2 regions of the Acidaminococcus sp. AM05-11 genome follow, and region 1 is predicted to be linked to the other one. Evidence: a T-box and tRNA genes for the amino acid it is inferred to sense, from the RefSeq annotation. Region 1 holds a T-box; the other holds one or more tRNA genes.
What was found. The T-box of region 1 lies ahead of ileS (isoleucine--tRNA ligase). A T-box ahead of a tRNA ligase gene usually reads a tRNA of that ligase, here a tRNA-Ile.
Positions count from the first base shown of each region.

Region 2: it encodes a tRNA-Ile, which carries the amino acid that the T-box ahead of ileS (isoleucine--tRNA ligase) is inferred to sense. The anticodon was not compared.

Region 1 is NZ_QRMX01000022.1:9,125-23,863, reverse strand. It holds gene DW089_RS09065 (amino acid ABC transporter ATP-binding protein) at 1-415, shown strand, start outside; gene DW089_RS09060 (cation:dicarboxylate symporter family transporter) at 687-2,096, shown strand; gene DW089_RS09055 (nitroreductase family protein) at 2,156-2,758, opposite strand; gene DW089_RS09050 (tautomerase family protein) at 2,798-3,025, opposite strand; gene DW089_RS11505 (hypothetical protein) at 3,118-3,276, opposite strand; gene DW089_RS09045 (sodium ion-translocating decarboxylase subunit beta) at 3,290-4,441, opposite strand; gene DW089_RS09040 (alpha-hydroxy-acid oxidizing protein) at 4,741-5,757, shown strand; gene DW089_RS09035 (TrkH family potassium uptake protein) at 5,765-7,096, shown strand; gene DW089_RS09030 (TrkA family potassium uptake protein) at 7,112-7,771, shown strand; gene DW089_RS09025 (RNA methyltransferase) at 7,768-8,550, shown strand; T-box leader at 8,615-8,831, shown strand; gene ileS (isoleucine--tRNA ligase) at 8,925-11,669, shown strand; gene DW089_RS09015 (metal-sensing transcriptional repressor) at 11,795-12,091, shown strand; gene DW089_RS09010 (heavy-metal-associated domain-containing protein) at 12,135-12,341, shown strand; gene DW089_RS09005 (flavodoxin family protein) at 12,444-13,082, shown strand; gene DW089_RS09000 (OmpH family outer membrane protein) at 13,260-13,694, shown strand; gene DW089_RS08995 (co-chaperone YbbN) at 13,888-14,199, shown strand; gene trxB (thioredoxin-disulfide reductase) at 14,196-14,739, shown strand, end outside.
Region 2 is NZ_QRMX01000009.1:33,619-48,357, reverse strand. It holds gene dnaG (DNA primase) at 1-790, shown strand, start outside; partial or broken gene DW089_RS11805 (RNA polymerase sigma factor region1.1 domain-containing protein) at 831-1,358, shown strand; partial or broken gene rpoD (RNA polymerase sigma factor RpoD) at 1,854-2,609, shown strand; tRNA gene DW089_RS06450 (tRNA-Ile) at 2,655-2,729, shown strand; gene DW089_RS06445 (LTA synthase family protein) at 2,912-4,939, shown strand; gene DW089_RS06440 (glycosyltransferase family 2 protein) at 4,956-5,720, shown strand; gene glyQ (glycine--tRNA ligase subunit alpha) at 5,917-6,795, shown strand; gene glyS (glycine--tRNA ligase subunit beta) at 6,795-8,855, shown strand; gene DW089_RS06425 (GNAT family N-acetyltransferase) at 8,919-9,209, opposite strand; gene DW089_RS06420 (PLP-dependent aspartate aminotransferase family protein) at 9,325-10,461, opposite strand; gene gatC (Asp-tRNA(Asn)/Glu-tRNA(Gln) amidotransferase subunit GatC) at 10,686-10,973, shown strand; gene gatA (Asp-tRNA(Asn)/Glu-tRNA(Gln) amidotransferase subunit GatA) at 10,988-12,454, shown strand; gene gatB (Asp-tRNA(Asn)/Glu-tRNA(Gln) amidotransferase subunit GatB) at 12,454-13,902, shown strand; gene DW089_RS06400 (GDSL-type esterase/lipase family protein) at 14,268-14,739, shown strand, end outside.

The DNA of each region.
Region 1 (14,739 bases):
GGACAAAAAGGAAGCGGAAGAAATCGCCGTCCAGGCCCTTCAAAAGGTGGGGATGGGCGACCGGCTGGACTACTATCCTTCCCAGCTGTCCGGGGGTCAGCAGCAGCGGGTGGGCATTGCCCGGGCCATTGCGGTGAAACCCGACGTTATCCTTTTTGATGAACCTACCTCGGCCCTGGATCCGGAGCTGGTCGGGGAAGTTCTCAAGGTCATGAAGGACCTGGCAGACGAGGGAACCACCATGATTGTGGTAACCCACGAAATGAAGTTTGCCAAGGACGTAGCCACCCATGTTATCTTCATGGATGGGGGCGTGATTGTAGAAGAAGGCAGTTCCCAGGATATTTTTGAGCATCCCAAAGAAGAACGGACCCAGAAATTCCTTCACCGGGTGCTGTGCCATTCCTATAATTAACTCAGCGGCAAAGGCTGCCTCCAAAGCAGGGTGGTGCTTTGCTGCAAAAGCTGTTAGAATAACAGAAAGCAATAAAGAAATTTGTAAAATAACAAGCTGCGAGAGCGAAGGGCCTGCTGGGGAACGCAGGAAGGACCCTTAGCCCGCTGAGCCTCGGCCCAAACGGGTGCAGCAAGGGAGATGACCACGGACAAAACATGGCAGCACGGCAGCCGGTGAAACGGCTGGAAAGTAAATTACGAAAGCTTAGAGGAGCAAAAGGAGACGTATCATGAACATTCCATTTTTTGAGCAGTTTTTGATGATCAGCAGCCCGACTACCGTGGGCATTCTGGTCCTGTTTGTGGCCCTTTTGGGCGTGGTGTACTATTTGCAGCGGAAAAATACGGACTTTGGCACCCTGGTCATTGCCGGTACCCTTTTGGGGGCAGTGCTGGGACTGGTGGTCCAGGTGATTGCCGGATTCCCCACCGATCCTATGAAGGTGGCCTACGTAAAAGAAAGCACCAAGTGGTTCTCTTTGGTGGGCGGCGGCTTTATTGACCTGATTCGTATGTTGGTTATTCCCCTGGTGTTTATTTCCATTATTCATGTGATTCTTCATATGTCCCAGGGCGCCAATTTGAAGAAACTGGTAACTTCTACCTTGGGGGTAGCGCTCACCATGGTTTCCATTGCAGCCATTGTGGGCCTGACCCTGGGTTCTGTCACCCATCTGGGCCAGGGCATGAGCGCCGCCGAAGGGGCTTCCAAAATGCGTGAGGTAAAGCCGGTGGTGGATACCCTCCGGGCCCTGATTCCCAACAACCCGGTGAATGCCATGGCTACCACCAACGTAATTGCTGTGGTGGTATTTGCCGTAGTTATCGGCGGGATTGCCCGGCTGATCAAGACTACGGGCACAAACCAACTGGAATTGGTGACCAAGTTGTTTGATGAACTGCACCTGATTATTTCCTGGGCTGCGGACTTCATTATCGGTCTGATGCCCTACGGCGTGCTGGCCCTCCTGGCATCTACGCTGGCCCAGCGCGGGTTTGCAGCCATTCGGGATATGGGCCTTTTTATTGTCCTGATTTACGTGGGCGTGGCCATTATGCTGGTGGTACAGTCCCTGCTGCTGATGGCTTTTGGCCTGAACCCTGTGACCTATTTCAAGAAAGCCAAATCCGTACTGCTGCTGGTCTTTACTTCCCGCTCCAGTGTGGGGGCGCTGCCGGCTACCATCAATGCCCTGACGGAAAAATTGGGGGTTAACGATGCAACGGCCAACACGGTGGCCAGCTTTGGCACCACTGCCGGCATGCAGGGCTGCGCCGGTATTTTCCCGGCCCTGTGCATTGTGTACATTTCCAACGTGGCAGGCATCCAACTGGATATGACCATGTATGTGATGAGCGTCATCGTAGTGGCCCTGGGCTCCCTGGGGATTGCCGGGATTCCTGGTACCGCTACCATGTCCGCTTCCGTATCCCTGTCCGGAACGGGGCTGGGGGCCTACTTTGGAATGATCTCCCCGGTGCTGGCCGTTGATCCCATTGTGGATATGGGCCGGACCATGCTGAATGTCAGCGGCTCCATGACCAACGCCATTGTAGTGGACCGGCTGCTGGGCACCTTCAACAAGGAAGCCTTTGACGCGGAAGTGCCTGCGGCAAAAAGCAGCGAAGCTGACCGTTAAATAAAAGAAAGCGCCGAGAACCTGTATTTACAGGTTCCCGGCTTTTTTACGGGGTAAAACTAGAGAGTGGACCGGAAGGTAACCAGCTCTTCCAGCTTTTTCCGGGGCCGGGCTTTGGGAGCCTGGTCCGGATAGCCCAGGGCAACGGCGCCTACCAGCATGGCATCCGGCCGGCCTAGGGCGGTAAGCTCCGGATAGGCAAAGCAGGTGTTGCCTATCCACAGGGAGCCCAGGCCCAGCCGGGTGGCTTCCAGAATCAGGTTTTCCAGGGCGGCGCCAATGGACAGCAGGTCGCACTGCTCCTTAAAGCGGGCGTCAGCGCCAATTAGATCCGTCAGCTCAGCCGGGGCATTGGTGTTGTACACCAGGATGACCACCGGAGCCTGGCGCATGGTCATCAGGGTCATCCGGGCATCTGGCAGACCAAAGGCGGAACCAGGCAGAAAGTCGTGGTTCTGGCGTTCCCGGCGGATTCCCTGTTCCAATAGGGAGCAGGCCTGTTCCTTGGCAGAGTCCTCCAACACCACAAAGTGCCAGGGCTGGCGATTTTTCCCAGAAGGAGCCAGCTGGGCTGCCTTGAGTACGTCTAACAGCAGCTCCCGGGGTACGGGTTTAGCCTGGTATTTTCGGATGCTGCGGCGGGTTTCAATTTCAGGAATCATGGGGTCTTCTCCTTTTTGGCAATGTGATTTTCGGGCGGCTTAGTATTTCTTCACGCCGTCCAGCACCAGCATCTTATCCAGCTTGGTGTCAATTTCGGGTTCCCGGACTTTTTCGTTCCAGTCCTCCGGAGCTACTTCCTCCAGGGAAATATGGATGGCCTGGGGAGGGCAGCCCCAGATGTCCAGAATATCCTGGTAGATTTTATCCGCCAGTTTCTTTTCGGTTTCCGGATCTTTGGGATATACTTTCAAAGCAACGTAAGGCATGGCAATCTCCTTTCTTCGGTGAAACAGGGTAATAAAAAAGCGCTCCTTCTATTATAAAAGAAGGAGCGCAGGAGAAACAAGGGGATAATGGATTAGCGTTTTCTTTTGCTGCCGGCAGGCACCGCATCGGGGCTCACCGGGAACAATTTTACCAGGCCGTAGGTAATGGCGGCAAACAGGGCCATAACCACAAAGACCAGGGGATAGGCGATTACCAGAAGTTCCAAAGCAGCTTGTACACTATTTGTCATCATAAAGCCTCCTTTACATGAGAACCGGAATCAGCGCCATAACAAGGCCGCCTGCTACCACAGAAGCCACCTGGCCCGCTACGTTGACGCCGATGGCCTGCTGGATAATGAAGTTGCTGGGGTCTTCCTTCAGGGCCATTTTGGCAATTACCCGGCCGGAAATGGGGAAGGCGGAAATGCCACAGGCCCCAATCATGGGGTTGATTTTTTTGGTCAGAAACAGGTTGGCCAATTTGGCAAACAGCAGACCGCCCACCGTATCAAATACGAAGGCTACGGCACCCAGGCAGAGAATCTTCAGGACCTGGATGGTCAGGATATTTTCCGCGGTCATGGTGGCGCCTACGGTAATGCCCAGCAGCAGGGTTACCAGGTTGGTGAGCTCGTTTTGGGCCGTTTTGGCCAGGGAGTCACAAACTCCGGATACCTTCAGCAGATTGCCGAACATCAGGGCTCCAATCAGGGGAACGGAAATGGGCGCCAGGATACCGGCTACCAGGGTGACCATCAGGGGAAACAGGAACAGGGCCGTTTGGGAAACGGGCTTTTCTTCCTTATAGTGCATCTTGATCCGCCGTTCTTCCTTGCTGGTCAGCAGTTTCACAATGGGCGGCTGGATAATGGGCACCAGGGACATGTAACAGAAGGCAGTTACCGTAAGAGGTGCCAGCATTTCCGTGGCAAATTTCTGGGCCACGAAGATGGTGGTGGGGCCGTCGGCTGCACCTATGATGCCGATGGAAGCTGCTTCGTTAAAGGGGAAACCCACCAGGGCTGCGCAGATGGTGGCGGCAAAAATCCCCAAATGGGCGGCGGCTGCAAACAGCATCATGTAGGGGGCACGGAGCAGGGGGGCAAAGTCGCACATGGCGCCAATGCCGATAAAAATCAGCACCGGGAACAGTTCGTTGGCAATGCCGGCCTGGTACAGGACGGTGAGAAAGCCCGGCTCCCCGCCGCCCGTGGGCATTACGGCAAAATGGCCGGGAATGTTGGCCAGGATACAGCCTAGTCCCATAGGGAACAGGAGAACGGGCTCGTAGCCCTTCTTGACTCCCAGGTAGATCAGCAGGAAACCGACGGCAAACATAATCCAGACCGTGGGGTCCGACATACCCATGACGCCGGCAAATAATTCCTGGAATACGGTACTTGTGCTAGACATACATCATCACCTCAGCAAAATTTTGTCTTCCCGGCACGGGAGGGGAAAATCCCTGAAAAAAGAGGACCCAACATTTTTCAATGCCAGGTCCTCTACAGCCTTTCTACCCCCGTGCCATCCGTAGAAAGGGATTATGCAGTTTTGTTGGGGCCGCGCCTCTCGAGTTGACCGAACACCCATAAAGATTACACAACTAGTATAAGGCATTTTTCTCGTTTACGCAAGTTCTTCTCCTGGGTCCCTTGTGGTATAATAGGGGAAAAATGTAAATTCCTGAACAACAGGGGGGAGTGTTACCTATGGATTATAAAGAGGTAATGGAAGAAGCGAAAAAGGTTTTAGGCAAGTGCAAAGGCTGCCCGGTGTGCAATGGCGTTGCCTGCCGCAATACCATTCCTGGCCCTGGCGCCAAAGGTGTAGGGGATACGGCCATCCGCAACTACAACAAATGGCAGGAAGTCCGGGTTGTGATGGACACCCTGTGTGAAAAGCGGCCGGTGGATACCTCCATCGAACTGTTTGGCCGTACTTTTAAATACCCGATTTTTGCTGGCCCGGTGGGTGCTGTGGCCATGCACTACAGCGATAAGTACAATGACGTAACCTACAATGCGGAGCTGGTTCCTGGCTGCGCCGAAGCGGGCATTGCTGCCTTTACCGGCGACGGCATGGATCCCCAGGTCATGCAGGGTGCCACCCAGGCCATCAAAGCCTGCGGGGGCTTGGGCGTGCCCACGGTAAAACCCTGGAATACCCAGATGATTGCTGAAAAAATGGCGCTGGTAAAAGATGCTGGTGCCTTTGCGGTGGCTATGGACGTGGATGCGGCCGGACTGCCTTTCCTGAAAAACTTTGTGCCCCCTGCCGGGAGCAAATCCGTGGCCGAAATGGCAGAAATCATCGGCCTGGCTGGCCGTCCCTTTATTGTCAAGGGCATCATGAGCGTTAAGGGTGCCCTGAAGGCCAAAGAAGCCGGGGCAGCTGCCATCATCGTATCCAACCATGGGGGCCGGGTACTGGACCAAAGTCCTGCAACGGCAGAAGTGCTGCCGGAAATTGTGGAAGCTGTCAAAGGTTCCGGCCTGAAGATCCTGGTGGACGGCGGCATCCGCACCGGCGTAGATGTATTCAAGGCTTTGGCCATGGGCGCTGATGCCGTGGTTATTGCCAGACCCTTTGTGACTGCCGTTTATGGCGGCGGCAAGGAAGGGGTCAAGCTGCTGGCTGCCAAACTGGGTGCTGAGCTGGCGGACACCATGGAAATGTGCGGGGCTGCTTCCCTTAGCGAAATCAGCAGCGCCATGATTCGGAGGTAAGAAATTCTTGAGCAGGGTACATCATTTTTCCCCGTCACAGATTATTGCGCTCACCTTTGCCGGGCTGATTCTTACAGGGGCACTGCTGCTTATGCTGCCCCTGTCCAGTGCCCAGGGCACTTGGCTGCCTTTTGTGGATGCGCTGTTTACAGCGGCTTCCGCTTCCTGCGTTACCGGCCTTGTGGTAGTGGATACGGGGACTTATTTTTCCCTGTTCGGCCAGCTGGTGCTCATTGCCCTGATCCAATTGGGGGGCCTGGGCCTGATGCTGTTTGCTACGCTGTTTTCTGTGGCCATGGGCCGGAGAATCAGCCTTCAGGACCGGCTGAACATCCAGGCTTCCCTGAACCAGAACGATATGGAAGGGCTGGTGCGGATGTGTATCCGGGTGGCCAAATATACCCTGGCCATTGAGGGCTTTTTCGGTACTATTTTAGCCTTCCGGTTCTATCCGGAATTTGGCCTTCGAGGCATCTACTACGGCTATTGGCACGCCATCTCGGCCTTCTGCAATGCAGGCTTTGATTTGTTTGGCCAGTACCAGAGCCTGGTGCGCTACGTAACGGACCCCACCATCAATCTGGTAATCTGTATTTTGATTGTTTTGGGCGGCTTGGGCTTTGCGGTGATGAGCGACTGTCTGGAAAAGAAATTCCGGTTTGCCCGGCTGCGGCTTCACAGCAAAATGGTGCTGGTGGCCACGGCAGCTCTTATTGTGGCCGGTACCGTGGGGTTTGCCTTTTTGGAGCATGGGAATATGGGCACTATTGGAAGCCTTTCCCCGGCAGGCCAGTTCTGGGCCAGCCTGTTCCAGTCAGTAAGTCCCCGTACGGCGGGCTTTAACACGGTGGACATCAACAGTATGCGCAGTCCCACCATGGTGCTGACCATTCTCCTGATGTTTATCGGCGCGTCCCCGGCTTCCACCGGCGGCGGGATCAAGACCACTACCTTTGCCCTGCTGCTGCTGAATATCTGGCAGGTGCTCCACGGCAAGGACGAGTGTGTGGTCTACGGCCGGCGCATTGGGGACGAGACCATGTTCCAGGCCTTTGCCATTACCAGCATGTCGCTGATCTGGGTGACGGCAGCGGTGCTGTGCATCACCTATCTGGAAGATACCAGCTTTTTGTATGCACTTTTTGAAGTGGTTTCCGCCTACGCAACCGTGGGCCTTTCCACGGGACTCAGCCAGCATTTGTGCACGGCCAGCAAGATTATCCTGACGCTGACCATGTACACTGGCCGGGTAGGGGTTATGACCTTTGCCCTGGCGCTGACGGCCCGGAAAGACAGCGGCCATATCCGGTACCCGGAAGAAAAAATCATCATTGGTTAGGAGTACATAGAAATCATGAAAGAAAAACGGCAGTTTGTAATCTGGGGCCTGGGCCGGTTCGGCAGCAGCGTAGGAGAAACCCTGGTTCACCTGGGGCACGATGTGCTGGGGGTGGACAAGGACGAGGATGCCGTCCAGGATATGGCGGATAAGCTGACCCATGTGGTGCTGTGCGACGTCATTGACGAAAAAACCGTCAAAAGCCTGGGTATCCGGAACTTTGACGTAGCCATTGTGGCCATTGGGGACCTGGAACCCAGCCTTCTGTGCACCATGCTCATGAAGGAAACCGGGGTAAAGACCATTGTGGCCAAGGCTTCCTCCACCCTGCACGGAAAAATGCTGGAGAAGCTGGGAGCCACCCGGGTCATCTATCCGGAACGGGATATGGGCCGGCGGGTAGGCCATAACCTGGCTTATACCAATATCATGGACTTTATCGAGCTGTCGGACAATATGTGCCTGATGGAAATTGCCATCTCCGAGAAAATGGTGGGCAAGAGCCTGGCAGATTTGGATGTGCGGCGGAAATACAAAGTCAACGTGGTGGCGGTGAAGCATGAAGACGGCACCACGGAAATCAGCCTGGATCCTACCAAGGCCCTGCTGGCCGGGGATATGATGGTGGTCATCGGGTCCCGGCAAAGCGTAGAAGCCCTGGAGGACGGTATATGATCAGTGAAATTACATCCCTAAAAAATGATTTGGTGAAGCGGGCAGCTTCCCTGAAAGTGAAAAAATACCGGCAGCGGGAGCAGCTGTTCCTGCTGGAGGGCAAGCGGGCGGTGGACGAAGCCCGGCGTTCTTCCTGGCAGATCCAGGCCTACTTCTTTACCAAACTGCCGGAAGAATGGACCCAGGAAGCGGATGCTGGAGACACGCCCTATTACCAGGTAACCGAAGCGGTGATGGAAAAAATCACGGCTACGGAAGATCCCCAGGGGGTGGCGGCTTTGGTGGCCCTAAAAGAAACCCCGTTAAAGGATTTTCACCCGGCCAAGGGTCTGGTATTGGTGCTTGATAAAATCCGGGACCCGGGCAACACCGGGACCCTGATTCGGACCGCCGATGCCCTGGGGGCTGCCGGGGTGATTCTTTTGGCAGAGACGGCGGACCTGTACAACCCCAAGGTGGTGCGCTCCACCATGGGCTCCCTGTTCCACCTGCCGGTGTTTACCGGGGTGACCCAGGAAGAGCTGTTAAACTGGTGCCGGAAGGAGCAGTTTACCCTGTGGGCGACAGCACTGGAAGGGGCAAAGAACGTAACGGAAACCGCTTGGCCCCAAAAAACTGCCCTGGTTATGGGCAGCGAAGCGGAAGGGGTGGACCCGGCGCTTCTTGCCCAGGCGGATACCAAAATCATGATTCCTATGGCAGGCCAGGCGGAAAGCCTGAACGTGGCCATTGCTGGAGGAATTCTCCTGTTTTTGGGTTCCCAGGGCCAAAAGGCCTAGCAAAGGGCGAAAGGTTTATTGACGGAAAATCCTAAGAAGTGTATAATAAAGCGTAAATTTAATACACAAGGCGATGACAGAGACAGTACGGCCAGCAATCGGTGCAGCGATTCGGGGACAGTGGGAGCCCGGACAGGAGAGCGCAGGCAGGAACATCACTCTGGAGCCGGTCTTTGAAACAGCAGTAAAAGACCCGGTTTATGCCCGTTACGGCATACGAGTGGCAGCAGTTTTGCTGTCATGAGGGTGGTACCACGGGTCTGTAACGTCTCGTCCCTTAGGGGACGGGACGTATTTTTTTGGAGGTGTAACAAGTGAGCAGCGAAAAAGATCAGTACAGCAACACGCTAAACCTGCCGAAAACCGATTTCCCTATGCGGGCAGGACTTCCCAAGCGGGAACCGGATTTCCTGGATTTCTGGTATAAAAATGATGTGTACGGGGAAAAGCAAAAACTCCATGCCGGCCATAAGAAGTTTGTCCTGCATGATGGCCCTCCCTATGCCAACGGCAAGATTCATATGGGTCATGCCCTGAACAAAATTCTGAAAGACATCATTGTCAAATACAAATACGCCAGAGGTTACGATACCCCTTACGTACCGGGCTGGGATACCCACGGCATGCCCATTGAGCACGCCTGCATCAAGGCCACCGGGGTGGACCGCCACAAGCTGAGTCCTGTAGAACTGCGGAAAATGTGCCGGGAATACGCCCTGGAATGGATTGACACCCAGCGCAGCGACTTTAAGCGCCTAGGCGTACTGGGGGACTGGGCCCATCCCTACGTTACCCTGGATCCCCATTTTGAAGCGGAACAGGTGCGGGTATTTGGTACCATGGCCAACAAGGGCTATATCTATAAGGGCAAGAAAACCGTTTACTGGTGCCCCCACTGCGAAACTGCCCTGGCAGAAGCCGAAATCGAATATGCTGACCAGAAAACCCCGACCATTTTCGTCAAGATGCCTCTGGTCAAGGATAACGGGCTGACTCCGGAAGAAGCCAAGGGTAAACCGGCCTACATGGTTGTTTGGACCACCACCCCCTGGACCATTCCTGCCAACGTGGCTGTCGCTGTAAACCCGGAGGTGGAATACGCCTGGGTGGAATATAACGGCGAAGTATTGATCATGGCAGCAGAACTGGTGGACAAGGTAGCCGAAGAATGCGGCGTCACCTTTGGTCCTGTTCTGGGCACTACCCAGGGCCGGAAATTTGAACTGGCTGAATGCGTCCATCCTTTCCCGGAATATAACCACCGGAAATCCCTGGTAGTCCTGGCCGACTATGTTGACCTGGAAACCGGTTCTGGCTGTGTACATACCGCTCCTGGCCACGGCGACGTGGACTATTTGACCGGTCTGAAATACAACCTGCCCATCCTGTGTCCTGTGGACGAAAAGGGCTGCTTCACCGACGAGGCCGGTGAAATGCTCAAGGGCAAGTTTGTCTTCGACAGCAACGGACTGGTCATCAAACACCTGGCTGAACTGAACGTACTGCTGGGCAAAAAGACCATCCATCACCAATACGCCCACTGCTGGCGCTGCAAGAACCCCATCATCTACCGGGCTTCCGAACAATGGTTTGCTTCCGTAGACGGGTTCCGCCAGGAAGCACTGGACGCCATTGCCAACGATGTAAAATGGATTCCCAGCTGGGGCGAATCCCGGATCCACAACATGGTGGCTGACCGCCATGACTGGTGTATTTCCCGGCAGAGAGTCTGGGGCGTGCCCATTCCCATCTTCTACTGCGAAGACTGCGGGGAAACCCTGATTAACCCGGATACCATCGAAGCCGTAGCCAATATTTTCGAAACCGAAGGCAGCGACGCCTGGTGGAACCATACGGCAGAAGAACTGCTGCCCCAGGGTACCAAGTGCAGCAAATGCGGCGGCACTCATTTCCGCAAGGAAAAGGACATCATGGACGTGTGGTTCGACTCCGGTTCCTCCCATATGGGCGTACTGACCAAACGGCCGGAACTGCAATGGCCGGCGGATATGTACCTGGAAGGCAGTGACCAGCACAGAGGCTGGTTCCAGTCCTCCCTGCTAACCTCCGTAGCTGTTACCGGCAAGGCGCCTTACCGTTCCGTTCTGACCCACGGCTACGTGCTGGATGGGGAAGGCCGGAAGATGAGCAAATCCCTGGGCAATGTGGTGGTTCCCCAGGAAGTCATTTCTCAATACGGGGCAGATATTGTCCGCCTGTGGGTGGCTTCCACCGACTACAAGCAGGACGTGCGGATTTCGCCCGTAATCCTGAAACAGCTGGCTGAAGTGTACCGGAAAGTCCGGAACACCATTCGCTACATCCTGGGCAACACCTACGACTTTGACTATGAAAAAGACAAGGTTGCCTTTGACCAAATGGAAGAGCTGGACCAATGGGCTCTCATGCGCTTTGAAGAACTGAAGAACGAAGTGGAGCAGGCCTACGAAGAATACGATTTCCACGTACTGTTCCATGCCATCCATGACTTCTGCACGGTGGACATGAGTGCCTTCTACCTGGATATCATCAAGGACCGGCTGTACACCAGCAAGCAAAACAGCCAAAAACGGCGTTCTGCCCAAACGGCCATGTATCAGATCCTGAAGGAACTGATGGTGATGCTGATGCCGGTACTGAGCTTTACCATGGAAGAAGTCTACCAGTATATGAATAAACCGGCTGACGCGCCTTTGAGCGTACAGATGCTGCCCTGGCCGGAACATCATGCCGAATACATCAACAAGGAACTGGAAGAAAAATGGAATGCCTTCCTGGCCATCCGGGGCGAAATCACCAAGGTCCTGGAAAATGCCCGGAGAGCCAAGACCATCGGCCATTCCCTGGATGCCAAAGTGGTTCTGTATGCCGAAGGGGATGCCCTGGCCGAGCTGAAGGCCCTGGAAAGCCATTTGCCGGCTCTCCTGATTGTTTCCCAGGCAGAACTCCACGAAGGTCTGGGTGCCGACGGGGAAGAAACCGGCCGCAGTGACCTGAAGGTTGCTGTCCTGCCGGCGGACGGGGAAAAATGCGAACGCTGCTGGTGCTACAGCACCACCGTTGGCCAGAACCCGGAACACCCCACCCTGTGCTCCAAGTGCTGCGAAGCAGTGGACTAAAACAAGAATAGCTTGCAGTAGGAAGGTGCGGCTTAGGCTGCACCTTTCTTTTTATGACTGGAAAGGTGGGATATTGACAAACCGCCGCCAGCTACGTACAATATACGTAACGGAGGTATCGTACTATGGAACATGAAGAGAAATATAAAGTGCGCGATAAGGACGGCAAAGAGTACAAGGACCTGATTGCCCGCCTGAACCGGATTGAAGGCCAGGTGCGGGGGGTAAAGCGCATGGTGGAAGAAGACCGGTATTGCGTGGATATCCTGACCCAGGTCAGCGCCATTACCTGCGGCTTGAATGCGTTCAACAAAAAACTACTAGCCAACCACATCAAAAGCTGCGTAGTCAACGATATCCGTGCCGGGGACGATTCCGTGGTGGATGAGCTGTGCGAAACCCTGCAGAAGCTGATGAAATAAGCCCGGAACGCCAAAAATTGTAAGGGTCCAAGGAGGATTTCAGATGGAAAAGATTGTAAAAGTCAACGGCATGATGTGCCAGAATTGCCAAAAGCATGTACGGGAAGCCCTGGAAGCTATGGACGGCGTAACGGCTGTAGAAGTAAGCCTGGAAAACAAGAACGCCAAAGTGGAAATGAGCCGGGACATTCCTGCTGACGAATTCAAGAAAGTCATCGAAGACGCTGGCTACGAATTTGCCGGCTGCTAAGTGGCTCCAATAAACATAATACAAAGAAACCGTCCTTAAGGGGGCGGCTTCTTTGCGTATAGGCAAAGGTATATCCTGGGGGTGTACCGGAAGGGGAGAAATATGAAAGTATTACTGGTAAACGGCAGCAGCCATACCAATGGCACCACCATGGCTGCGCTAAACGAAATGATCAAGGTATTTCAGGCTGAAAACGTGGAAACGGAAGTAATCCAGCTGGGGGGCAAGCCCATTGCGGACTGCCTCCAGTGCGGCTACTGCTTTACCCACGAAGGCTGCGTCATGAAGGACGACGGAGTCAACGACTTTGTGAAAAAGGCGGAGCAGGCAGACGGCTTCGTTTTTGCTTCACCTACCTATTTTGCCCATCCCAGCGGCCGGCTGTTTTCTTTCCTGGACCGGGTGTTTTTCAGCGCCGCCACTGGGGAAGTGTGCAAGGCCTTCCAGTTTAAGCCCGGCGCTGCGGTAGCGGTAGCACGCCGGGGCGGCACCTCTGCTACCCTGGACGCCATCAACAAGTATTTTGGCATTGCCCAGATGCCGGTGGCCGGGTCCACCTATTGGAATATGGTCCATGGGCTGGAAGCCAAGGATACAGCGGAAGACCTGGAAGGGCTCCAGACCATGCGGAACCTGGCCCGGAATATGGTATGGATGATGCGTTGCTTTGCCCTGGGACGGGAAAAAGGGATTCCTCTGCCGGCCACGGAGTCGGAAGCGTTTACCTGTTTTGTCCGGTAATACAGCAGTTCGAACTGGAAGCCGCTAAGCCTGGAAAAGGGCTAAAACGGCAGTTCTGGGGAAAAGGTGACGTAATTTCGCCATGTTTTTTCGGTTGCGCCTGGGTAGGGTCCATGATATAATTGCTCCTGTTAGATATTCAATTCCAAAGACCATTGGAAGAAAGGATGATTTTACGTGAAAAAACAATTTTTAGCTTTGGTAATGGCCCTGCTGGTATGCGTTGGTTACTCCGGAGTTATGGTTCCGGCAACGGCGTACGCTGCTGAGTCCATCGGCTATGTGGATCTGAATACAGTTTTTGCCCATCACCCTGATTTTGCTTCTGCCAGAGCAGCCATGAATCTGGAACAACAAAAAGCCCAAAAGGAATTTCAGGAAAAGGCTCCCAGCCTGGATGATAATGGCAAGAGAGCCCTGGACAACACCTTGACCGAACAAATCGCCAAGAGAGAACAGGATCTGTTCAACCCCATCCGCAAGAAGATTCTGGATGCCGTGCATAAAGTTGCCAAAGAAAAAGGCATCGACGTTGTCCTGACTTCCAGCGCTGTTGTTGAAGGCGGCACCGATATGACCAACGATGTACTGAAGGCTGTTGGCGCAAAATAATTGAATTAGCCTAGGGCTGTGCTTATGCACAGTCCTTTTTTGCGCCCTATTTGTGACCGGGCAGCGGCAATCCTGTGACAAGGCAGAATGTACATTGACAATTTTAACTGTGCTTGCTAAAATTACAGTATTGAAGCAATACAATCAGCAACTTCTATACAATTGGAGGATGAGCATAATGGAATTCTTGAAAGTGACTGAACAAAATTTTGACAGTGATGTACTGAAGAGCAGCAAACCGGTGGTTGTAGGTTTTTCCGCACCCTGGTGCGGTTATTGCAAACGGCTGAAACCGGCTATTGGCCAACTGGCTATGGAAATTGCCGACAAGGTCAGCTTTGGCGGCGTAAATATTGATGAAGAAGAAGAACTGGCCAAGAAATTCCAGGTAGAAACCATTCCCAGCCTGATGCTGGTAAAAGACGGCCAGTGCAGCGAATTGCTGGTAAACCCGCCTTCCAAGGCCGCAGTAAAGGAATGGCTGGAGGGTAAAGGCGTATTATGAGCAAGGCTTATGATGTGCTGATCATTGGCGGCGGGCCTGCCGGCTACACGGCAGCCCTGTACGCTGCCCGGAGCGGGTATTCTGCTGCGGTGCTGGAAAAATTGTCTCCGGGCGGCCAAATGGCCACCACGTCTGAAATCGAAAACTATCCTGGCTTCCCCGGGGTGGTGGATGGTTTCGAACTGGGAGAAAAGATGCAGCAGGGGGCCGAACAGGCCGGTGCTGAAACGGTGTATGCTGAAGTACGGGGCGTGGACCTGAAGGCCAACCCCAAGGTGGTGGAAACCTCCGAGGGAACGTTTACGGGTCGGGTAGTGATGCTTGCTACGGGGGCTTATCCCCGGGTACTGGGCATTCCCAAGGAAGATTCCCTGGTGAACCGGGGCGTTTCCTACTGTGCTACTTGTGACGGCAGCTTCTATAAAGGCAAGACGGTGGTAGTAAACGGCGGCGGCAATACGGCTGTAGGCGATGCCCTGTACCTGGCCAAGCTGGCCAAGAAGGTGTACCTGGTGCACCGGCGCCATGAGCTGCGGGCCA
Region 2 (14,739 bases), on a different contig from region 1:
AACCGACGGAAAGGACCCGGATGAATTTATCCGGAAGGAAGGCCGGGACGCCTTTGCAAAGCTCATTGAAAATGCCCAAACCGGCATGGATTATCAGGTGGAAGCCACCCTGGCCCAGTGCGACCTGGAAACCCTGGGGGGTAAGGCAGAAGCGGTGTCCAAGGTGCTGCCCTTTTTCCGGCTGTGCCGCAGCGAGGTGGAGGCGGGAGAACGGATCCGGCTCCTTGCCCGGCGCCTGACCATTGACGAAGGGCTGATCCAAAGCGAGTACCGGAAACTGACCCATCAGGAGGGACAGCGGAAATACAATCCGGAGTGGCTGCTGCAGCAAAAGGTCAAGGTCACCAGCCCTACGGAGCAGGCGGAACGCCATGTGCTCCGGGCTCTGCTGAGCGGGGTGCTGCCCCAGCCCGGGCAGGAAGGGATTGTGCATACCGAGGCCTTTACCACCCCGGGCCGTCAGGAAATCTTTCTTTTGTGGCTGAAAAGCTGCCAGGAGGGAACCTACCGGGATCCCCGGGACCTGTTTGCCGGTTTGTCGGAAGACGGCAGTGCCGAACTGACCCGGATTCTCAGCCTGAACCTGCCGGAAGCCAGTCTGCCCTCCATTTTGCGGGATTGCCTGAACCGGCTGCAGATTGCGGCCTTGGAAAAGGAATATGAAAAACATAGCCAACTAGCGGAAAAGTATGAAAAAGAGCGCAATGAAAAATTTTTGCAGGAATTGGCAGAATGCCGGCGAATAAAATTGGAAGTAGAGAACTTGACAAAATTGGCCCAACACCAATAATATAGTTTTTCTGAATAGCAGGAAAGGAGGGAACGCCCCGATGACCGAGAAAAAGAAAGTCGAAATGGACCCGCAGGTGTTGGCTGCAAAGGCAGCAGAAAACAAAACAGCGGACGACAATACCCCGGAAACGGGTAAAGCCAAGGCCGTTCCGAAAAAGAAAAGGGCGGCAAAAACCACGGGAAAGGCGGAATCAAGTACGAAAGTGAAAAGCAAGAGCGGTAAGAAAGAAAAAGCAAAGACCGTGGCCGAATACATAGCTGAGTTTGAAGCACTGGCCCACAAGAACGCAGGCGTTCTCACCTATAAAGAGATTCAAGACCGGCTGCAGAATGTGGACAGCGTATCCGTGGACGAAATGGATGCCATCTACTCCAAATTGGCCGAGAAGAACATTGAAGTGGTGGATGATGGCTCCGAAGAAGAAGAACCGCCCACCATTGACGAAGATGAACTGAAAGTGGACGAAGCCGAACTGAGCAACCTGTCGGTGCCGGAAGGCGTCATTGTAGATGACCCGGTTCGGATGTACCTAAAAGAAATCGGCCGGGTGCCTCTGCTGGCTGGTGACGATGAAGTCAAACTGGCCAAGAGAGCCGATAAGGGCAATCAGGCCAAAGCTATTTTGAAAGGCGACAAGCCCGACGGAGAATTCCCGCCGGTGAACAAACGTCTGGCCCCTGCCAAACTGCTTGCAGAAGCCAATGAGCTGATTACCAAGGAAGGTGCCTGGTGTGACAACCGGGCTATCAACCTGGTGTACAAGAAAATCCAGATGATTACCGGTGATTCCCATGTGCTGGAGATGGACCAATACCAAGCCCTGACCAGTGCTTTCACCATGGACGAGAAAAAGCGTCTGCACCGGCTGCTGCTGGAAAACAAGTACAAGATTGCCCATGTAACCCGGAATGCTCCGGATCCTTCTGCAGATGAAGCCGAGGAAAGCTGCCTGGGCACCATCCAAGAAATCCTTACGGTGGTGGAAGATAAGCTGTCCAAGGCCAAGGAAGAAGATACGGAACTCCAGGCCCAGTTGGATAAGACCAAAAAGCGTTTTACCCAAATGCTGCACCGGATGGAATACTGCGGCGAAAACGCCAAAAACTGCCTGTCTGAAGCCAACCTGCGGCTGGTAGTCAGCATTGCCAAACGGTATGTAGGCCGTGGTATGCTGTTTTTGGACCTGATTCAGGAAGGCAACCTGGGGTTAATCAAGGCCGTAGAAAAATTCGACTATAACAAGGGCTTTAAATTCAGTACGTACGCAACCTGGTGGATTCGCCAGGCCATTACCCGGGCCATTGCCGACCAGGCGCGGACCATCCGGATTCCTGTCCACATGGTAGAAACCATCAACAAGCTGGTACGGGTATCCCGCCAGCTGCTGCAGGAACTGGGCCGGGAACCGACCCCAGAAGAAATTGCCAAGGAAATGGATGTGCCTGTGGAACGGGTGCGGGAAATCCAAAAGATTGCCCAGGAACCGGTTTCCCTGGAAACTCCTATTGGCGAAGAAGAAGATTCCCATTTGGGTGACTTTATCGAAGACCAGGAAGCTCCCTCCCCGGCGGATGCGGCGTCCTATACCCTGCTGCAGGAACAGCTGCAAAAGGTGCTGCAGGAGCATTTGAGCCCCAGAGAGCGCCGGGTACTGGAACTGCGCTTTGGCCTTTTGGACGGCCGGACCCGGACCCTGGAAGAGGTAGGACAGTACTTTGGGGTTACCCGTGAGCGCATCCGGCAGATTGAAGCCAAGGCCCTGCGTAAGCTGAGAAGTCCCAAACGGAGCAAGCCTCTGAAGGAATTCCTGGAATAGGCTTTATTGACAGCCTCCAGGTCCTGTTATATAATCTTCACGATTGGGCCTATAGCTCAGCGGTAGAGCCCCCGGCTCATAACCGGTTGGTCCAAGGTTCGAATCCTTGTGGGCCCACCAACCTAATCCTTTACGAACCCTCTTGCCAGGGATCGGCTTTGCGCCGGTACCGGGCAGGGGGTTCGTTTTGTATTTCCGGCAGTTTATCAGTCGTTGTGCCAAGGTTCCAGCGTGACGGAAGGCGGGAAATCGTGTACAATACAACAGGGAACTGGAAAGCCAGCTGCCCAAAGGAGGTTACTGTGTTTAGTGTATTTTTTCACCTGCTGCAGCAGGATGTGAAACTGTTTTTGTTCTTTCCAATTTTGTGCGCGGTGTTCCGTGCCCTGTTTATCCGGGCGTACCAACCCTACAAAAGTCTGGCCGGAAAGGGACCGGTGCTTTGGCACTGCTTCCGCTACGGTTTTTGGTGGGGAATGGATTTTAACGCCTATGTTTTTCTAATTCCCCTGGTGCTGCTGTCCCTGCCCGGCGCCTTTTTCCCGGCCTACGCGGCCTGGGGGGACAGCCTGCGGCTATTAGGGGGCCTAATCTACAGTCTGGTGCTGTACCTGGCCTTTACAGGAAAGATGCTGTTCTATAAGCATTTCCACGACATCTACAACCAGACGCTGAAGCTGGGCGCCAAAGCGGAAAAACATAACCTGGTGGATATTTTTTTCCATCAGGACCATGGCTTGCAGCTTCTCCTGCTGCTTTTGCCCTATCTGGCTCTGTGCGGCCTGTGCATTACCGGGCTGCTGCACCTGCCCAGCCTGCCCTATCCGGAAATCCCAAATCCAGTACTCCGGTACGGCTTTAATACCCTGGTGTTCCTGGGCTGCATTGCCGCCTTTTACTGGTTCCGCTACGGGGGCACTTTTTGGCACGATGACAAGCCCGAGTGGGATACCATTCCCAGTGTGGTAAAAAAAGACATCTTTTTTGCCAAGGCTATGGTGGACGACCTGGTGGCACTGGAGCAGGTCCTGAAGCACAAGCTGAACCCCGCCTACGAGCATACGGACGAGGAAGACCTGTCTTCCCTGGAACCCTTTGTGACCACCCAAAAGCCCCTAAGGGAGCTGCCGGAACCGGCTTATGGCTTTCCCCGGACGGCCCAGGGACCCCGGATTACCAAGCCCACCCATATATTCCTGTTTGTAGGGGAAACCTATTTGCAGCAGCTGTTTGATCCCCAGTTTGCCTGCCTGAATCTGGTCAGCGGCGGCCGGCAGCTGATGGATAATCCCCATACGGCGGCCCTGACCAGCGCCCTGTCCGCCGGCATTATTTCCCGGCCTTCTATCGTGAGCCTGATGAGCGGCATTTTTGATGCAGGCCTGGAACTGAACGAAAAGGAAAGCTTCTGGCAAAATGACCTGCCCACGGCCCTGCCCCGACAGCTAAAAAAGCTGGGCTACCATTCCACCTATTGGTATGGGGGCAACGTGACCTACGGCAATTTCAACCGGTTTGCCCCGGCCTGCGGCTTTGACCAGGTGATGACGGCTACGGACTTCTGCGGTCCGGAGGCTCCCAAAACCTGGGTGGGGGTGTACGACAATGTATTCCTGGAAAAGGCGGCGGAATTAATCCTCCAGCAGGAAGAAACCAGCGGCCCTTACCAGTTCCATTTCCTCTATACCACCAGCTATCACGGGCCCTTTAAGATTCCGCTGGCCAAATACGGCTATGATCCGGAACAGGTGATGCCGGACGCCCCGGAAGATATTCGGAAAAACAAGGAAATCCAAAAGAACCTGGGTACCTTCTGGTTCTCCGACCAGGCAGTGGGCAAGTTCATCCGCACCATGCAGGAAGCGTACCCGGACTGCCTGTTTATCCTGACCGGGGACCATTCCATCGATATGAGCCCGGTGCTCAGCAAAACCTCCCTGATGGGCCGGGACTGCAATCTCCGGGAGCGGCACAGTCCGGTGCTGCTGTTTAACCATCGGGAGCTCAACGCCCACAGTTTGGCAGATAATACCATCGGGGGACATATGAACATTGCTCCCACCATTTTTGAACTGATTGCCCCCAAGGGCTTTACCTATTATTCGCTCTGCCCGTCCCTTCTGGAACCGGTGGACCACGTGGTATCTCCCTACCACTGGCTGCGCAGGGACGCTTTTGGCAGTTATTCCCACCATTTTTATCAGCCTCTGGGGCCGGGCCTTGATCCCAGCGCCCTGGAAGAAGGGGAGCCGCCCTATACCAAGGAGCGGGCAGCCTATATGAACTTGACCGGTTATCTGGTACGGCATCCGGAAGTGTTCCGGAGCTAAAGAAGGAGATTTTGTCATGGGAACATTGACCGCAGTGATACTCACCTGCAACGAAGCAAAAAATATCCGGGGCGTCATCCGCTCGGCCAAACTGGTGGCGGACCAGGTACTGATTGTGGACTCCGGCAGCAGCGATGAAACCGTGGCGCTGGCGGAAAAACTGGGGGCCCAGGTAATTTATCGGGCCTGGGACCAGGACTTTGCGGCCCAGCGGAATTTTGCCCTGACAGGGGTAAGCTGCGACTGGGTGCTGTATCTGGATGCCGATGAACGGCTTACGGCAGCAGCTGTGGAAAAAATCAAGGCCATTAAGGCAGGGCCGCTGGACCACCAGTATTCCCTGGAGCGAATCAACATTGCCTTTGGCCACGAATTTCATCGGGGCGCCTTTGGCCCCGACCGGGTTACCCGGCTGTTTCCTGCCGGACAGGTCCGGTGGGAACACAAGGTGCATGAGCGGCCGGTGTGTCCCCTGCCGCTGACGGCGCTGACGGAAAGCCTGCGGCATTTTACCTACGATTCCTTCCAGCAGTGGTGGGATAAGGCTGGACACTACACCACCATTTGGGCCCGGGACGCTTTTGAGCAGGGCCGCCGGGCCACCGCTGCCCAGGCCGCCCGCCATGCCCTGGGAGGGATGTTCAAGGTATACCTGCTGGAAGGGGGCATCCTGGAAGGCAGCATGGGCTTTATCGCCACCCTCCAGCACGGCATCTATACGGCCATGAAATACATGAAGCTGGTGGAGCGGGGGAGCCTGAAGAAAAAGGAGAAGTCTTGACAACTGCCCCGGGATTTGTTATAGTTGCCACGTAACGCGCAATGAAGGGGATGGCATCCCAGAGCGCCCGTTTTACAAGAGAGGCTGCGCAGTGCAGCAAGCAGGGTGGAACCGCGGAAGTGTACTCCCGTCCCTGTAATGTAGATAATCCTGTCTATATTACAGAGACGGGAGTTTTTGTATAGGAGGAGAAAACATGAATTTTCAAACCATCATTTTGACGCTCCAGGCCTACTGGGGCAAGCAGAAATGCATTATGGCCCAGCCCTATGATATTGAAAAGGGCGCCGGCACCATGAACCCTTCGACTTTTTTACGGGTACTGGGACCTGAACCTTGGAACGTTTGCTACGTAGAACCGTCCCGCCGCCCGGCTGACGGCCGCTACGGGGACAACCCCAACCGGCTGTTCCAGCACCATCAGTTCCAGGTCATTATGAAACCCTCCCCGTCCAATATCCAGGAACTGTACCTGGAAAGCCTGCGGGAACTGGGCATTCACCCGGAAGAACACGATATCCGCTTTGTAGAAGACAACTGGGAATCTCCTACCCTGGGTGCCTGGGGCATGGGCTGGGAAGTATGGCTGGACGGCATGGAAATCACCCAATTCACCTACTTCCAGCAAGTGGGCAGCCTGGACATCAAACCGGTGGCTGTAGAAATCACGTACGGCCTGGAACGGCTGGCCATGTACATCCAGGGCGTGGAAAACGTCTACGACATCAACTGGGTGGATAATGTAACCTATGGAGATGTGTTCCACACCAACGAAGTGGAACAGTCCCGCTACAGTTTCGAACTGGCCGATATCGACCTGCTGTTTGACCTGTTCGACAAGTACGAAAAGGAAGCCAAACGGATTATCCTTACCGGCAACATCCGTCCGGCCTACGACTACGTGCTGAAATGCTCCCACACCTTCAACCTTCTGGATTCCCGGGGCGCCATCAGCGTCAGTGAACGGACCAACTACATTTCCCGGGTACGGGCCCTGGCCAGACTGTGTGCTGCGGCTTATGTGGAACAACGGGCAAATCTGGGATTCCCCCTGCTGAAAAGAGGTAAAAAATAATGGCGAACTTGTTATATGAAATCGGAACGGAAGAAATGCCGGCCCAATACATGCCCGGCATTCTGAAAGAATACGGCGAATTGGCCGGCAAAAAACTCCAGGAAGCCCGGATTCCCTTTGGCTCCCTGAAAGTCTACGGTACTCCCCGGCGCATGGCCTTCCTGGCCAGCGAAGTGGCAGACCAGCAGCAGGATATGACCACGGAAAGCAAGGGCCCGGCCCTGAAGATTGCTTTTGACGCAGAGGGCAAACCCACCCGGGCCGCCCAGGGCTTTGCCCGGGGCCAGGGCGTGGACGTGGCGGACCTGGTGCAGCGGGACGGCTACGTATATGCCGTGAAACATTTGGCCGGCCAAAAGACCGTGGATCTGCTGCCCGGCATTTTGGACGATATTCTGCATTCTCTGAACTTCCCCAAAACCATGCGTTGGGCTGACTACGACTTTGGCTTTGTCCGTCCCTTCCGCTGGCTGTGCGCCCTTCTGGACGACCAGGTAATCCCGGTGGAAGCCAACGATGTAAAAAGCGGGAACCAGGTGCGGGGCCATCGTTTTCTCAGCAACCATTTGATTACCATTCCTACGGCTTCCGCCTATGAAAAGACCCTGGAAGACAATTTCATTATTGTGGATCCGGACAAGAGACGGGCTATGATCAAAAAGCAGATTGAGGAGCTGGCTGCCAAGGAAGGCGGCAAAGCAGCGATTTCTCCGGACCTGCTGGAAGAAGTGCTCTACCTGGTGGAATACCCCACGGCGCTGTGCGGCCATATTGACGACCGTTATCTGAAGCTGCCCAAGGAAGCCATCATCACCCCCATGCGGGATCATCAGAGATACTTCCCCATGTTTGATGCGGCCGGCAAGCTGATGCCCAAATTCATCACCGTCCGCAACGGCGGCGCTGAACATCTGGATATTGTAACCCACGGCAACGAACGGGTGCTGCGGGCTCGGCTGGACGATGCGGTCTTCTTCTTTGAAGGGGACAGAAAGAAAACTCTGGAACAGCACCGGGCTTCCCTGCATACGGTGGCCTTCCAGCATGGTTTGGGTAATATGTACGACAAGACCGAACGGCTGCGCAAACTGTGCGCTGCCCTGCTTCAAACCACCAATCTGCCCGCTGACGGCGCTGCCCTGGACCGGGCCGCTGCCCTGTGCAAGGCCGACCTGGTTACCGGCATGGTAACCGAGTTTACGGAACTCCAAGGTACCATGGGCCGGGAATATGCCCTGTTAGATGGGGAAGGCCAAGCTGTGGCCCAAGCCATTGGGGAACAATATATGCCCCGGTTTGCCGGCGATGAACTGCCCCAAAGCAACGAAGGCCGCATTCTGGCCATTGCCGATAAATTGGACAACATTATGGCTACCTTCAGCCGGGGCATGGCGCCCACCGGCTCCCAGGATCCCTATGCCCTGCGGCGTCAGGCTCTGGGTATCCTGAACATCCTTTCCGACGGCAATGTACACTTCCCCCTGGGTAAGATTTTGGAAGTTACTCTGAAGAACCTGCCGGTGGAAGTGGAAAATCTGGCCAAACTCATCGACAGCGTAAAAGACTTCTTTGCCCAAAGAGCCAAGAATATGCTGTTAGACAAGGGCCTGCGCTACGATGTGGTAGATGCAGTGCTGGCAGTGCCGGTCGGCGATGATCTGGCCAATGTATTTGTGCAGGCTGACGACCTGACTGCTTACCTGGAAATGCCCCAGGCTGCGGACAGCATCCAGGCTTTTACCCGGGTAGAAAATATCAGCAAGAACCACGAAGTGGAAAATGGGGTGGATGCTGCCCTGTTCCAGGATCCTGCGGAAAAAGCCCTGTGGGAAGTGCTGCAAAAAGTGGAAGTGACTACGGTGCCCCTGGAAGCGGCCTGTGCCTTTAAGAAGGTACTGGAAGCCAACGATGTGCTGGCGGCTCCGGTGAATGCCTTCTTTGATGCAGTAATGGTTATGGACAAGGACGAAGCGGTGAAAAACAACCGTCTGGCCCTGATGCAGGAAGTAAAGCGTCAGGTAAACCAAACGGCGGACCTGAGCCAGCTGATCATGAAATAAAAAACGGCGGAGCCCAGCTCCGCCTATAGGAAAAGGGACTGTGCCGCGGCACAGTCCCTTTTCCTATTCTTCCTTGTACAATACGTCTTCGTATTCTTTTTTGCGTTTGAAAACCCCGGCTGCATAGGAGCATTGGGGAATGATTTTGGCCTGCTGCTGCCGGGCCATTTCTGCCACGCTGTAGACCAGCTGGCCGGCGATGCCCTGGCCGCCGTAATTGGGATCCACGATGGTATGGTCCAGGGTCCAGACCTTTCCTTCCGGTACAAAGGTACAGGTGCCAATCACCTTGTCCCCGTCGTAGGCTGCGGCCCGTTTATGGGTGAGTTCCTGAATGATTTCAATAGCTGCCATAGTATCTTCCTCCTTGTGCTGACAGTAGTTCATAGCTCTAGTATAGTACAGAATGGCAAAAAAAGCGGGCATTTTTTCGCTGTCCGCTTTTTCAAGAGAAAAGTAATTCAATTTGTTACAGTTTTGCCAGGACTTGGGCCAGATCATCCCGCAGATCTTCCCAGTCTTCCAGGCCTACGGAGAAACGCAGCAGGGTATGGGTAATGCCCTTTTCTTCCGCTTCTTCCGGGGTCAGGTCCGCATGGGTCTGGGTAATGGGATAGGTAATCAGGCTTTCTGCGCCTCCCAGGCTTTCTGCAAACTGGATCAGTTTTACGCTTTCCAGAACCGTTTTGGCGGCTTCTGCGGTTTTTACGTAGAAGGAAATCATGCCGCCGAAGCCAGAAGCCTGCTTTTTCTGGATTGCATAGCCCGGATGGTCCGGCAGGCCGGGGTACAGCACCTTGACAATCTGGGGCTGCTCCTGCAGCCACTTGGCCAGGTGCTGGGCATTGTTTTCGTGCTGCTTCATGCGCAGGGGCAGGGTGCGCAGGCTGCGGAGCATCAGCCAGGCGTCAAACACGCTGAGCATGGCGCCGGTGGTCTTGTAGATCAGGCGCAGCCGGGCAGCAATTTCCGGGTCCTTGCTGATAACGAAGCCGGCCAGGATGTCGTTGTGGCCAGCCAGATATTTGGTGCCGCTGTGGAGCACAATATCGGCGCCCAGTTCCAGGGGACGCTGGAAGTAGGGGGTCAGGAACGTATTGTCTACAATCACCAGAAGGTTGTGGGCCGCTGCCAGTTCGTGAAGGGCTTTAAGGTCCGTAATTTCCATGGTGGGATTGGTGGGGGTTTCCAGGTAAATGGCTTTGGTAGCCGGGGTAATGGCTGCTTCCACCGCTTTCAGATCGCTGGTGTGGACGGCGGAGAAGGAAAGGCCCAGGGGTTCGTACACGGAACGGAACATCCGGAAGGAACCGCCGTACAGGTCAAAGCCGGTGATGATGTGGTCCCCGGTTCCAAACAGGCGCATTACGGCGTCAATGGCGGCCATGCCGGTGGAAAAGCACAGGGCATCCACGCCGCCTTCCAGGGTAGTCATTACTTTTTCCAGGCGTTCGTGGGTGGGGTTGGATTCCCGGGTGTAGGCATAGCCCGTGGACTTGCCCAGTCCCGGATGGGCAAAGGTAGAAGTACAGTAGATGGCCGGGGATACGGCTCCCAGTGCATCGTTGGGGCCGTCCCCGTGGATACAGGCAGTGTTAAATTTCATGGCAGTTTCCTCCTTAGAATTCACCTGGGGTGAAGACAATACATAGTTAATTAATATACTTTTAACGATGCCTATACATTACTGTTTTCCTGTAGGTTTGTCAAGGTGGAACGGACCCTTATAGAATGGGGCTGGCAGGGGTAAAGTGGTTTTCTAATCCCGGCGGCTGTGATATAATCTTTGGGTACAAATGATTTTAAAAGATTTCGATAGGCGGTGAAGAAATGAGCGTAACAGTAAGTGATGTAAAGCATATCGCAAATCTGTCCCGGCTGAATGTACCGGCGGACGAAATGGACAAGTTTGTAGAGCAGTTTAACCAAATCTTGAATTATGCTGAAATCTTAAAGAAAGTGGATACCGAAGGAATTGAACCTTCTCCCTACGTACTCCCCATCAGCAATGTGCTGCGGGAAGACGTGCCCCAGCACGGCGTAAGTCATGAAGAGGCAATGGAGAATGCTCCGGAAGAATACGAGGGCGGTTTTAAGGTTCCTCGGGTCATCGAATAAGAGGAGGCAGAACAGTGGCTTTATATAACGAAACAGCACACGAGCTTCATGAGAAGCTGGTGAAAAAAGAAATCAGCTCCGTTGAGCTGACCAAAGCCGTTTATGACCGGATTGACGCAGTGGAAGATCAGGTCAAGGCTTACCTGACTTTGGATAAGGAAAACGCCCTGGCACAGGCTGCCAAGGTGGATGCCAAAATTGCAGCGGGAGAAACCCTTCGGCCTTTGGCTGGGGTGCCCGGCGCCATCAAAGACAATATCAGCACCAAAGGCCTGCGCACCACCTGCGCTTCCAAGATGCTGGAAAACTTTATTCCTGTTTACGATGCCCATGTCATCGAAAAACTGAGACAGGACGAAACCATTTTCCTGGGCAAGACCAACATGGACGAATTTGCCATGGGCTCTACCACGGAAACTTCCCATTTCCAAATTACCCACAATCCCTGGGATCTGTCCCGGGTACCGGGCGGTTCTTCCGGCGGCAGCGCTGCTGCCATTGCAGCCGGCGAAGCCATTTGGAGCCTGGGCAGTGATACCGGCGGTTCCATCCGTCAGCCCGCTTCCTTCAACGGCTGCGTAGGGATTAAACCCACCTATGGCCGGGTTTCCCGTTATGGCTGTGTAGCTTTTGCTTCTTCCCTGGACCAGATTGGACCCATTACCCGGGACGTCACCGACGCTGCCCTGGTACTGAACACCATCTGCGGGGTAGATGCCCACGATTCCACCTCCTACAACGCCCCGGTGCCTGATTTCACCAAGGCTCTGCGGCAGGATGTAAAGGGTCTGACCATTGGTCTGCCCAAGGAATATTTCGGTCAGGGCACGGATCCCAAGGTTGCTGAACAGATCCGCCTGGCTGCCAAGAAATACGAAGAACTGGGTGCCAAGGTCATTGAAGTGTCCCTGCCCCATACGGAATATGCCGTAATTACCTATTACATCATTGCTCCGGCTGAAGCTTCCGCCAACCTGGGCCGTTACGACGGCGTACGGTATGGTTTCCGGGATGCCCAAGCGGAATCCGCTCCGGAAATGATGCGCAAGAGCCGTACCGAAGGCTTCGGCCAGGAAGTACGCCGCCGCATTATGCTGGGCACCTACGTACTCAGCTCCGGTTACTATGATGCCTACTACAACAAGGCCATGCAGGTACGGACCCTGATCCGCCGGGACTTTGACGAAGCCTTCAAGCAATGCGATGTACTGATGACTCCCACTTCCCCTGTGGTTGCTTATCCTCTGGATGGGAAAATGGATCCCCTGACGGTCTACATGCTGGACGTAACCACCATCCCGGTGAATATGGCCGGCCTGCCCGGTATTTCCATTCCCTGCGGCTTTGTGGATGGGATGCCGGTAGGTGCGCAGCTGATCGGCAAGGCCCTGGATGAGGAAACCCTGCTGCGGGCTGCTTACACCTTTGAACAGGCTACGGATTTCCATAAATCTGTGGCGTCCCTGGGAGGTAAGAAATAATGACAGAATATATTACCGTAATCGGTTTGGAAGTCCATGCAGAACTGAAAACCAAAACCAAGGCTTTCTGCTCCTGCTCTACGGAATTCGGCGGCGCCCCCAACACCCATGTGTGCCCGGTTTGCCTGGGCATGCCCGGTGCCCTGCCCGTAATCAATAAACAAATGGTGGAATTTGCCCTGCGTTTTGGCCTGGCCGTGAACTGCGACATCCAACACTACAGCAAATTCGACAGAAAGAACTACTTCTATCCGGATTTGGCCAAAGCCTACCAGATTTCCCAATTCTATCAGCCCATCTGCCTGAACGGCCATGTGGACATCAACGTGGATGGGGAAACCAAACGCATTGGCATTACCCGGATCCATATGGAAGAAGATGCCGGCAAACTGGTGCACTCCGGTGCCTCCATCAGCACTTCCGATTTCTCCGCCGTGGACTACAACCGTGCCGGCGTACCCCTGATTGAAATCGTATCCGAACCGGATATGCGCAGTGCCGCTGAAGCCCGGGCCTATATGGAAAAACTGCGTTCCTATTTGCAGTACACCGAAGTCTGCGATGGGAAAATGCAGGAAGGCAGCATGCGCTGCGATGCCAACATTTCCATTATGCCTGTAGGCGCCAAGAAATTCGGCACCCGTGCAGAAATCAAGAACCTGAACTCCTTCAAAGCCCTGGAAAGAGCCATTGAATACGAAGTAGAACGCCAGAAGGAAATCCTGGAAGACGGCGGCCATGTGGTACAGGAAACCCGTACCTGGGACGATGCCCAAGGCATGACCTTCTCCATGCGTTCCAAGGAAGAAGCCCACGATTACCGCTACTTCCCGGAACCGGACCTGGCTCCCATCATCATTGATGATGCCTGGATCGAACGGGCCAGAAAAGCCCTGCCGGAACTGCCGGATGCCCGGAAGGAACGGCTGATCAAGGAAAAAGGTTTGCAGGAATACGATGCAGAACTGTTGGTAGCCGACAAGAAAATGGCCGAGTACTTCGATGCTGCCATTGAAGGCGTGGAAGACGTAAAAGGTGTAGCCAACTGGATGCTGGGTGACGTTTCCGCCTACCTGAATGCCAACAACTGCACCATCAGCGAGTTCCCCATTTCTGCCAAGCATTTGGGCGAAATGGTCAACCTGATCAAAAAAGGCGTTCTGTCCAGCAAGCTGGCCAAGAAGGTCTTTGCAGAAATGCTCAAGAGTGATAAAGCTCCTTCCGTACTGGTGAAGGAACTGGGCCTGGAACAAGTCAGCGATGCTGGTGCCATCCAAGCCATGGTGGATGAAGTGATTGCAGCCAACCCGCAGTCCGTTGCCGACTTCAAGGCCGGCAAGGATAAGGCCATTGGCTTCCTGGTAGGCCAGATCATGAAGAAATCCCGTGGGAAAGCCAACCCGGGCATGGTCAACCAGCTGATCATCAAAACCATCAAAGGGGAATAAGAAAAACTGACCTGGCTTGCCAGGCAGTGCGGAAAGTCTGAAGTCTAAGCCTGTAGGGATACTTTGCTTAGAATTTGCCGCAGGGCGGTGCCTAGGTGCCGCCGGCGGGGAATATAAGCGAAGGGATGCCTGCGGGCTGGACTTCGGACTTTTTTTGTGGAAAATTTTGGCGTCAGGCGCTTGGGGTGGGCAGGGCAGTTCACAAACTATTCGCTTTTGGCATAGAAGTAAATGATAGATAGGTATTTTACATTTTTGAACAAACAAGGTAGTATGATGACAAGAAAGAACCAAAACCTGCAAACCCTATGGCAGTTATTGCCATTGCTTGTCCGGCTGCTTGGCCGCAGAAAGGAGTGCTGAATATGCTGCACCAACGGGCCCCCAGACCCTTACTGGGAAAAGTATTGATGATGTTTTTGCTGCCCGCCCTGCTGCTGGGGACGTTTACCGCCCAGCGGCTGAAAAGCAGCCCGGCTGCGGCCCTTTCCTCAGAGGAAGAACCGGTTCAGCAGGAACTGGGCATGATCCAATGGCCTCAGAACCTGAACGCGGTCCGCTACGAAGTGGAAATTTTCCCGGCGGACAAAACTTCCCCGGATCCCCAAAAGCCGGCACCCCAGGCGGTGTACCGGAATGAGCAGGTGTTTACCAGCAACCTGCTTTTGCCGGAGCAGCAATTTGCCCAGGAGCGGAAGCAGAACATTCCCCTTTTGTGGCGGGTCCGGGCCTTTGACCTGGACGGCAACCCCATTACCCCCTACTCTCAGCCCCAAAGCCTGACCCAGAGCTGGCGGAAGGTGGACCGGGATGCTCCTCTGCCCCGGCCCAGTGCCA